One region of the Sphaerisporangium krabiense genome, then DNA from elsewhere that is predicted to be linked to it. Evidence: riboswitches for the same ligand, from Rfam matches in the RefSeq annotation. Region 1 holds a riboswitch; the other holds the start of a gene.
The links. Region 1 has a riboswitch for glycine ahead of gcvT (glycine cleavage system aminomethyltransferase GcvT). Riboswitches for the same ligand answer to the same signal wherever they lie in the genome.

Region 1 (4,381 bases):
CTGGCCCTGGAGGCCGGCATCCCCGAGGGGGTGCTCCAGGTCCTGCCCGGCGCGGGCGAGGTCGCGGGGGCCCGCCTCGTCGAGCACCCGGACGTGCGCAAGATCGTGTTCACCGGCTCCACCGAGGTCGGCAGGCGGATCGCCGCGAGCGCGGCGCGGACCGTCAAACGTCTCACGCTGGAGCTCGGCGGCAAGAGCGCCAACGTGGTGTTCGCCGACGCCGACCTGGAGCGGGCCGCCGCGACCGCGCCCTCCGCGGTGTTCGACAACAGCGGGCAGGACTGCTGCGCCCGCTCGCGCGTCCTCGTGCAGCGCCCCGTCCTGGAGGAGTTCCTCGACCGCCTCGGCGCCGCCGTCGCGTCCCTCACCGTGGGCGACCCGCTGGACCCCGGCACCGACCTCGGCCCGCTCATCAGCGCCGAGCACCGCGCGCGGGTGGCCTCGTTCGTCACCGGCACGCCGCGCTTCCAGGGCGCCTGCCCGTCCGGCAAGGGCTTCTGGTTCCCGCCGACCGTGCTCACCCACGAGTCGCTGGACGAGCGCGCGTTCACCGAGGAGATCTTCGGGCCGGTGGTCAGCGTGGTGCCGTTCGACGACGAGGCGGACGCCGTGCGCATCGCCAACGACACCGTGTACGGCCTGTCCGGCTCGATCTGGACGCGGGACGTGGGCCGCGCGCTGCGGACGGCCCGGGCGATCGAGGCGGGCAACCTGTCGGTGAACTCCCACTCCTCGGTGCGGTACTGGACGCCGTTCGGCGGTTTCAAGCAGTCCGGCCTGGGCCGGGAGCTCGGCCCCGACGCGCTGGCCGCGTTCACCGAGACCAAGAACGTCTTCATCGCGCACTGACACGAGGACGATCCAGCGAACGACCCGTCAAGGAGATCTTCACCATGCAGCGACTGCGTGACCGCGTGGCCGTGATCACGGGCGCCGCGGGCGGCATCGGGCTCGCCACGGCCCGCCGCTTCGCCGAGGAGGGCGCCAAGGTGGTCTGCGCCGACGTGGACGAGGCGGCGGGCGCCAAGGCGGCCGAGGAGGTGGGCGGCCTGTTCGTCCGCGCCGACGTCACCAGCGAGGAGGACGTCGCCCGCATGTTCGAGACGGCCTTCGAGACCTACGGCGGCGTGGACATCGCGTTCAACAACGCGGGCATCTCGCCGCCCGACGACGACTCGATCCTGACCACCGGCATCGAGGCGTGGAAGCGGGTCCAGGACGTCAACCTGACCAGCGTCTACCTGTGCTGCAAGCACGTCATCCCGTACATGCGGCGGCAGGGCAAGGGCTCGATCATCAACACCGCGTCGTTCGTGGCGGTCATGGGCTCGGCGACCTCGCAGATCTCCTACACCGCCTCCAAGGGCGGCGTGCTCGCGATGTCCCGCGAGCTCGGCGTGCAGTTCGCCCGCGAGGGCATCCGGGTGAACGCGCTGTGCCCGGGGCCGGTCAACACGCCGCTGCTCCAGGAGCTGTTCGCCAAGGACCCCGAGCGCGCCCAGCGCCGCCTGGTGCACGTCCCGCTCGGGCGGTTCGCCGAGGCGTCCGAGATCGCCGCCGCGGTGGCGTTCCTGGCCTCCGACGACGCGAGCTTCATCACGGGGGCGGAGTTCCTGGTGGACGGCGGCATCTCCGGCGCGTACGTGACCCCGCTGTAGGAGGGCGCCATGACACGGCCGGTCATCGGGATCACCTGCTACGTCGAGCGGGCGTCGTTCACCGTGTGGGACACGCCCGCGGCGCTGCTGCCCTACGACTACGTCGACCGGGTCGCGCGGGCCGGGGGCCAGCCGGTGCTGCTGCCTCCGGCGGGCGACCCGGCGCCGCTGGTGGAGCGGCTGGACGGGATCGTCGTCGCGGGCGGCGGTGACGTGGACCCGTCCCGGTACGGCGAGGAGCCGCACGGCCGCACGAGTCACGTCAGGGAGTTCCGCGACGCGGCGGAGTTCGCGCTGGTCGCCGCGGCGCTGAAGGCGGGCCTGCCGTTCCTCGGCGTCTGCCGCGGCATGCAGGTGCTGAACGTGCACCTCGGCGGCACCCTCCACCAGCACCTCCCCGACCTAGTCGGCCACGACGGCCACGCCCCCGCCCCCGGGCGGTACGGCCACCTGCCCGTGCGCCCGGAGGCGGGCAGCGGGCTGGCGGGCGTCCTCGGCGCCGACCCCGTCCAGACCGCCCACTACCACCACCAGGCGGTCGCCCGACTCGGCGCGGGCCTGGTGGTCGCCGCCACGTCCGAGGACGGCGCCGTCGAGGCGGTGGAGCTGCCGGACCGGCCCTTCGCCCTCGCCGTGCAGTGGCATCCGGAGACCGGCGAGGACATCCGCCTGTTCCGGGCGCTGGTGTCGGCCGCCGCCGTCTGACGTGCCACCCCTGCCGCCACCCCGGCGGGCATGGACAGGCGGGCGTGCGTTGGTAGGGTGGGCGAGAACACCGATGATCCCGTGCGGGAGAGAGTCCTGACATCCGGTCAGGACCCCTGAAGGAGCAAGTCCTCCCCACGAACCTCACAAGGCAAAGGACCGCGCGGGAAAGGTGATCTCTGGAAAGCAGGTCCCCTCCGGGGGCCTCGCCGAAGGTGAAAGTCCGGCAAAACCCGGGCGAAACTCTCAGGCACCGATGACAGAGGGGGAGGATGCTCTCATCCAACCCTGTCTGAGGTGCGCATCATGTCCAGACCCACACCGCTCCGCGAGGTGCACGAGAGCCTCGGCGCGACGCTCACCGACTTCGCCGGCTGGCTGATGCCGTTGCGCTACGGCAGCGAGTCCGCCGAACACAACGCGGTGCGCACGGCCGCCGGGCTGTTCGACCTCTCCCACATGGGCGAGATCTTCGTCACCGGGCCGCAGGCCGCAGACGCCCTCGACCACGCGCTCGTCGGCCACCTGTCCGTCCTTGAGCCGGGCCGCGCCCGCTACACCATGATCTGCGCCGCCGACGGCGGCGTCCTCGACGACCTGATCGTCTACCGGCTGGCCGCGGAGGAGTTCCTCGTCGTCGCCAACGCCTCCAACTACCCCAAGGTCGCCGCCGAGCTGACCGAGCGGACGGCGGGCTTCGAGGCCGCGGTGGAGGACCGCTCCGACCGGTACGGGCTGATCGCCGTACAGGGTCCCCGCTCGCAGGAGATCCTCGCCACGCTCACCGACGCCGACCTGCCCTCGCTGAAGTACTACGCCGGCCTGCCCGCCACGGTCGCCGGGGTGGAGGCCCTCATCGCCCGCACCGGCTACACCGGCGAGGACGGCTTCGAGCTGTTCGTCGCGGCCGGCGACGCCGTCACCCTCTGGCAGGAGGTCACCAAGGCGGGCGACGCGTACGGGCTGCGCCCCGCCGGCCTGTCCGCCCGCGACACGCTCCGGCTCGAAGCCGGCATGCCCCTGTACGGCAACGAGCTGAACGCCGGGCTCACTCCCTTCGACGCGGGCCTCGGCCGCGTCGTACGGTTCGACAAGCCCGGCGACTTCGTCGGCCGCGCGGCCCTCGCGCCGCTGAAGGACATCCCGCCGCGCCGCCGCCTCACCGGGCTCGTCGCGCGGGGCCGCCGAGTGCCACGCCACGGATACCCCGTGGTACGGCTGACTGACGGCACCGTCGTTGGAGAGGTCACCAGCGGCGCACCCTCGCAGTCCCTCGGCAAGCCGATCGCGATGGCCTACGTGGACACGGACGTGTCCGAGGGGCTCGCGGTCGACATCCGTGGAAGCCATGAACCGGTCGACGTGGTTGACCTGCCTTTTTACCGGAGGAGCAAGTGAGCAGCATTCCCGAGGAGCTCAGCTACACCAAGGAGCACGAGTGGATCGCCGGCCTGGAGGACGGCATCACCGTGACCGTGGGCATCACGGCGTACGCCGCCGAGTCGCTGGGTGACGTCGTCTTCGTCCAGCTTCCCGAGGCGGGCGCGACCGTCGAGGCGGGCGACGCCGTGGGCGAGGTCGAGTCCACCAAGTCCGTCAGCGACATCTACGCGCCGGTCAGCGGCGAGGTCGTGGAGGTCAACCAGGTCGTCGTGGACGACCCGTCGCTGGTCAACTCCGACCCCTACGGCGACGGCTGGCTGTTCCGCGTGCGCGTCCAGGACACCCCGGAGGACCTGCTCTCCGCCGAGGAGTACGCCACCGTCACCACCGCGGACTCCTGACCTTCGTTCGTCCTCCCCTGGCGGCTCCGGCGGGCCATCGCTCGCCGGAGCGTCCCTTCTCTCGTCACATGTTCCGAAGGTTCGCCACACACGTTCCGAAGGGCACAGATCAATGGCGATCAGCGTCTTCGACCTGTTCAAAATCGGCATAGGCCCGTCCAGCTCCCACACCGGCGGCCCCATGGCCGCCGCCCACAAGTTCGCCAGGGGACTCAAGCAGGACGGGCTCCTGGA
Region 2 (4,381 bases), on a different contig from region 1:
GATCATGGCGTCGACGAAGCGGTCCAGCTCGGCCAGGTCCTCGCTCTCGGTGGGCTCGATCATCAGGGTGCCCGCCACCGGGAAGGACATGGTGGGCGCGTGGAAGCCGTAGTCGATCAGCCGCTTGGCGACGTCGTCGACGGTGACGCCGGTCTCCTTGGTGATCTGGCGCAGGTCCACGATGCACTCGTGCGCCACCAGGCCCTCGCGGCCGGTGTAGAGCACCGGGTAGTGGGGGGCGAGCCGGCGCGCGAGGTAGTTGGCCGACAGGATGGCCTGCTCGGTGGCCGCCGTGAGGCCCTCACCGCCCATCATGCGCACATACGCCCACGAGATGGGCAGGATGCCCGCCGAGCCGTAGGGCGCCGCCGAGACCGGCCCGACGGGCCCGCCGTCCCGCAGCGGGTGGCCGGGCAGGTAGGCCGCCAGGTGGGCGCGCACCGCGACCGGGCCGACGCCCGGGCCGCCGCCGCCGTGCGGGATGCAGAAGGTCTTGTGCAGGTTCAGGTGGGAGACGTCGGCGCCGAACGCGCCGGGCTTGGCCAGCCCGACCAGGGCGTTGAGGTTGGCCCCGTCGACGTAGACCTGGCCGCCGGCCTCGTGGACGCGCGCGCAGATCGCGGTGATCGTCTCCTCGTACACCCCGTGCGTGGAGGGGTAGGTCACCATGATCGCGGCGAGCCGGTCCCGATGCTTGCCGATCTTGGCGTCGAGGTCGGCGAGGTCCACGTTGCCCTGGTCGTCGCAGGCCACCACGACCACCCGCATGCCGGCCATGACGGCGCTGGCGGCGTTGGTGCCGTGCGCCGAGGACGGGATGAGGCACACGTCGCGCTCCAGGTCGCCGTTGGCGCGGTGGTAGGCGCGGATGGCCAGCAGCCCGGCGAACTCGCCCTGGGAGCCGGCGTTCGGCTGCAGCGAGACCGCGTCGTAGCCGGTGACCTCGGCCAGCCAGCGCTCCAGGTCGGCGATGAGCGCGAGGTAGCCCTCGGCCTGCTCGGCGGGCGCGTAGGGGTGCAGGCCGGCCAGCTCGGGCCAGGTGATCGGCTCCATCTCGGTGGTGGCGTTGAGCTTCATCGTGCACGAGCCGAGCGGGATCATCGACCGGTCGAGCGCGATGTCCTTGTCCTGGAGCCTGCGCAGGTAGCGCAGCAGCGCGGTCTCGGAGCGGTGCGCGCGGAACACCGGGTGGGCCAGGTACTCGGTGGAGCGCAGCAGCTCGCCGGGCAGGGCGTCGGAGGCGGAGGTGTCCACGTCCTCCAGCACGACGCCCTCGAGGCCGAAGGACTCCCAGACCGCGGCCAGGTGGCCGCCGGTGGTGGTCTCGTCGCAGGCGACGCCCACGTGGTCGGCGTCCACGTGGCGCAGGTTGATCCCGCGGGCGCGGGCGGCGGCCACGACCTCTCCGGCCCGGCCGGGCACCCGGGCCAGGACCGTGTCGAAGAACGCCTCGTGCACGACCTCGACGCCCGCGCCGCGCAGCCCGGCGGCCAGGACGGCGGCGTGCCGGTGGACGCGCTGGGCGATGCGCCTGAGCCCCTCGGGGCCGTGGTAGACGGCGTACGTGCCGGCGATGACGGCGAGCAGGACCTGGGCGGTGCAGATGTTGCTGGTGGCCTTCTCGCGGCGGATGTGCTGCTCGCGGGTCTGCAGGGCCAGGCGGTAGGCGGCCCGGCCGTCGGCGTCCTGGGACACCCCGACCAGGCGCCCGGGCATCTGCCGCTGCAGGCCCTCGCGGACCGACATGTAGGCGGCGTGCGGGCCGCCGAAGCCGAGGGGGACGCCGAAGCGCTGGGAGGAGCCCACGGCGATGTCGGCGCCGAGGAAGCCGGGCGACTCCACCAGGGTGAGGGCCAGCAGGTCGGCGGCGGCGACCACCAGCGCGCCGCGGGCGTGCGCCTCCTCGGCCAGGGCGCGGAAGTCCTTCAGCCGGCCGCTCGCGCCCGGATACTGGACCAGGACGCCGAACAGCTCGCCGCCGGGCAGGCCCTCGGACAGGTCGGCCTCGGCCAGCTCGATGCCGAGGGGCTCGGCGCGGGTGGCGAGCACGGCCTTGGTCTGCGGGAGCGCGTCGGCGTCCACGACGAACACCGGGCTCTTGGCGCGGCCCGCGCGGCGGGCCAGCGTCATCGCCTCGGCGGCGGCGGTGGCCTCGTCCAGCAGGGAGGCGCCGGCGACGTCCAGGCCGGTGAGGTCGGCGATCACGGTCTGGAAGTTCAGCAGGGCCTCCAGGCGGCCCTGGGAGATCTCCGGCTGGTAGGGGGTGTAGGCGGTGTACCAGCCGGGGTTCTCCAGCAGGTTGCGCCGGATGACCGCCGGGGTGATCGTGTCGTGGTAGCCCAGGCCGATCATGGAGGTGAGCAGGCGGTTGCGCCCGGCCAGGGCGCGCAGCTCGGCGATGGCCTCGGTCTCGCTCGCCGCCGGGGGCAGGCGCAGCGGGCCCTCGGCGCGGATCATGCCGGGGACCGCGACGGCGACCAGGTCGGCGACCGAGGCGTAACCGACGGCCTGCAGCATGCGGGCCTGTTCGGCGTCGGAGGGGCCGATGTGCCGCGTGGCGAAGGGCGGCGCGGACAGGTCGCGAAGCGGTGACCGATCGGTCATGGAGGCCCTCCTGAAGGGTTGAGACCGGGCGCGTGGCGCGCGTGTGCCGTCTCCCCCTCTGTCAGCGCGGCGCGTGCCGCGACCTGAGAGCTTCACCCCCCGCGGGGGGCTTGCACCGTCGGTGAGGCACGCCTGGCGGGCATGCCTGCTTTCCAGAGTCGCCTCACCCGCGCGGTACGTGTGCCTGAGAGATTCCGGGGAGGTTGCTCCTTCGGCGCCCGGGCCAGCGGGCGGGCGCCGCGGCCGCGGCGCCTGCTCGTGCCCTCGGGACTCTCCCGCGCGGGGTCGTAAGCCTTGCACCAACTGTACCCGCCCGTCACGGGCGGAAGGCTACCCCAGTACCGCCCCGCCACGCGGGCGCGCGCCGGCGCCGGGTTCGCCGCGTGCGGCCCCACACCGCCGTCCCGCGAACCCGGGGACCGTCCTGCCGATTCCCGCCGCTCCCCCACCGGGGGGCGGGAGCCGGTCAGCCCGTCCTGCGGGCCTTCCTGCGCCGAGCCAGCTCGTCACCCGGGTGGTCCTCCGTGGTGGCGGCCGGCTCCACGCGTTCCCCCGGCAGCTCCGCCAGGGTGCCCTCGACCTCGCGCCAGACGCCGCCGAGGGCGATGCCGAACACGCCCTGGCCGCCTTCCAGAAGGTCGATGACCTCGTCGGCCGAGGTGCACTCGTACACGCTCACGCCGTCGCTCATCAGCGTGATCTGCGCCAGGTCGTTGACCCCGCGCTCGCGCAGGTGCTGGACCGCGGTGCGGATCTGCTGGAGCGACACCCCGGTGTCGAGCAGGCGCTTGACCACCTTGAGCACCAGGATGTCGCGGAAGCTGTAGAGCCGCTGCGAGCCCGAGCCATGCGCCGGCCGCACCGACGGCTCGACGAGCTGGGTCCTCGCCCAGTAGTCGAGCTGCCGGTAGGTGATGCCGGCCGCCGAGCAGGCCGTCGGGCCGCGGTATCCCACGTCGGCGGGCAGCGACGCCGGCCGCTCGTCGAACAGCAGGCCCTGCTCTCCCGCGCGCTCCCGAGCCGACCGGCGCTGGGCCGGATCGTGCTGGTCGGCCGTCTTTCCCTCGCCGCTGCTGACCGCCACTGCGGACCTCCGGCTTTCTCTCATCCCACGGTCTGATCTGGGGGTTCGTGAATTACAACCGTGGTTTCCCTTGCACCGTAGGACCGGTGCGATGCTCAGTCAACGATCCCGCCCGGCGCGTCGTGAAGCGTAAATGCCCGATATGGCGCACTGGGCTACCCCGCACGGCCGAAGTCCTCCGGGGTGATCGTGTCCAGGAACTCGCGGAACTTCTCGACCTCGTCCTCCTGGTCGTCGGGAATGATGACACCGGCCTCGCGCACCACGTCCTCACTGGCGAAGATGCTCGTGCCGGTGCGCAGCGCGAGCGCGATCGAGTCCGAGGGGCGCGCGCTCACCTCGACCCCGTTGGAGAACACCAGGTCGGCGAAGAAGATCCCGTCGCGCAGCGCCACGATGTTGACCGCCTGCAACCGCACGCCGAGGGCTTCGATCACGTCCTTGAACAAGTCGTGGGTGAGCGGCCGCGGAGGTGGCTCCTCGGCCTGTGCCAACGCGATGGCCGTGGCCTCGGTCATGCCAATCCAGATCGGCAGATATCGCTCACCCTTCGCCTCCTTCAGAAGGACGATGGGTTGGTTGGTGGGCATCTCCACGCGGACCCCCACGACCTCCATCTGCAACACACGCGGCTCCGTCCCATTGGGTCACCGGCCCGCTCCGGGCCTGCTCCCTTACGGCTCTCAGCTCGCG

Region 2: another riboswitch for glycine. It lies ahead of gcvP (aminomethyl-transferring glycine dehydrogenase); the one in region 1 lies ahead of gcvT (glycine cleavage system aminomethyltransferase GcvT).

What each region holds. Positions count from the first base shown of each region.
Region 1 covers NZ_JACHBR010000001.1:44,092-48,472, forward strand. Annotated here, with positions in the region: gene BJ981_RS00200 (aldehyde dehydrogenase family protein) at 1-849, shown strand, start outside; gene BJ981_RS00205 (3-oxoacyl-ACP reductase) at 894-1,658, shown strand; gene BJ981_RS00210 (gamma-glutamyl-gamma-aminobutyrate hydrolase family protein) at 1,668-2,363, shown strand; glycine riboswitch at 2,438-2,535, shown strand; glycine riboswitch at 2,536-2,636, shown strand; gene gcvT (glycine cleavage system aminomethyltransferase GcvT) at 2,670-3,761, shown strand; gene gcvH (glycine cleavage system protein GcvH) at 3,758-4,147, shown strand; gene BJ981_RS00225 (L-serine ammonia-lyase) at 4,260-4,381, shown strand, end outside.
Region 2 covers NZ_JACHBR010000003.1:52,199-56,579, reverse strand. Annotated here, with positions in the region: gene gcvP (aminomethyl-transferring glycine dehydrogenase) at 1-2,604, opposite strand, end outside; glycine riboswitch at 2,767-2,892, opposite strand; gene BJ981_RS35195 (MerR family transcriptional regulator) at 3,071-3,688, opposite strand; gene BJ981_RS35190 (bifunctional nuclease family protein) at 3,844-4,314, opposite strand.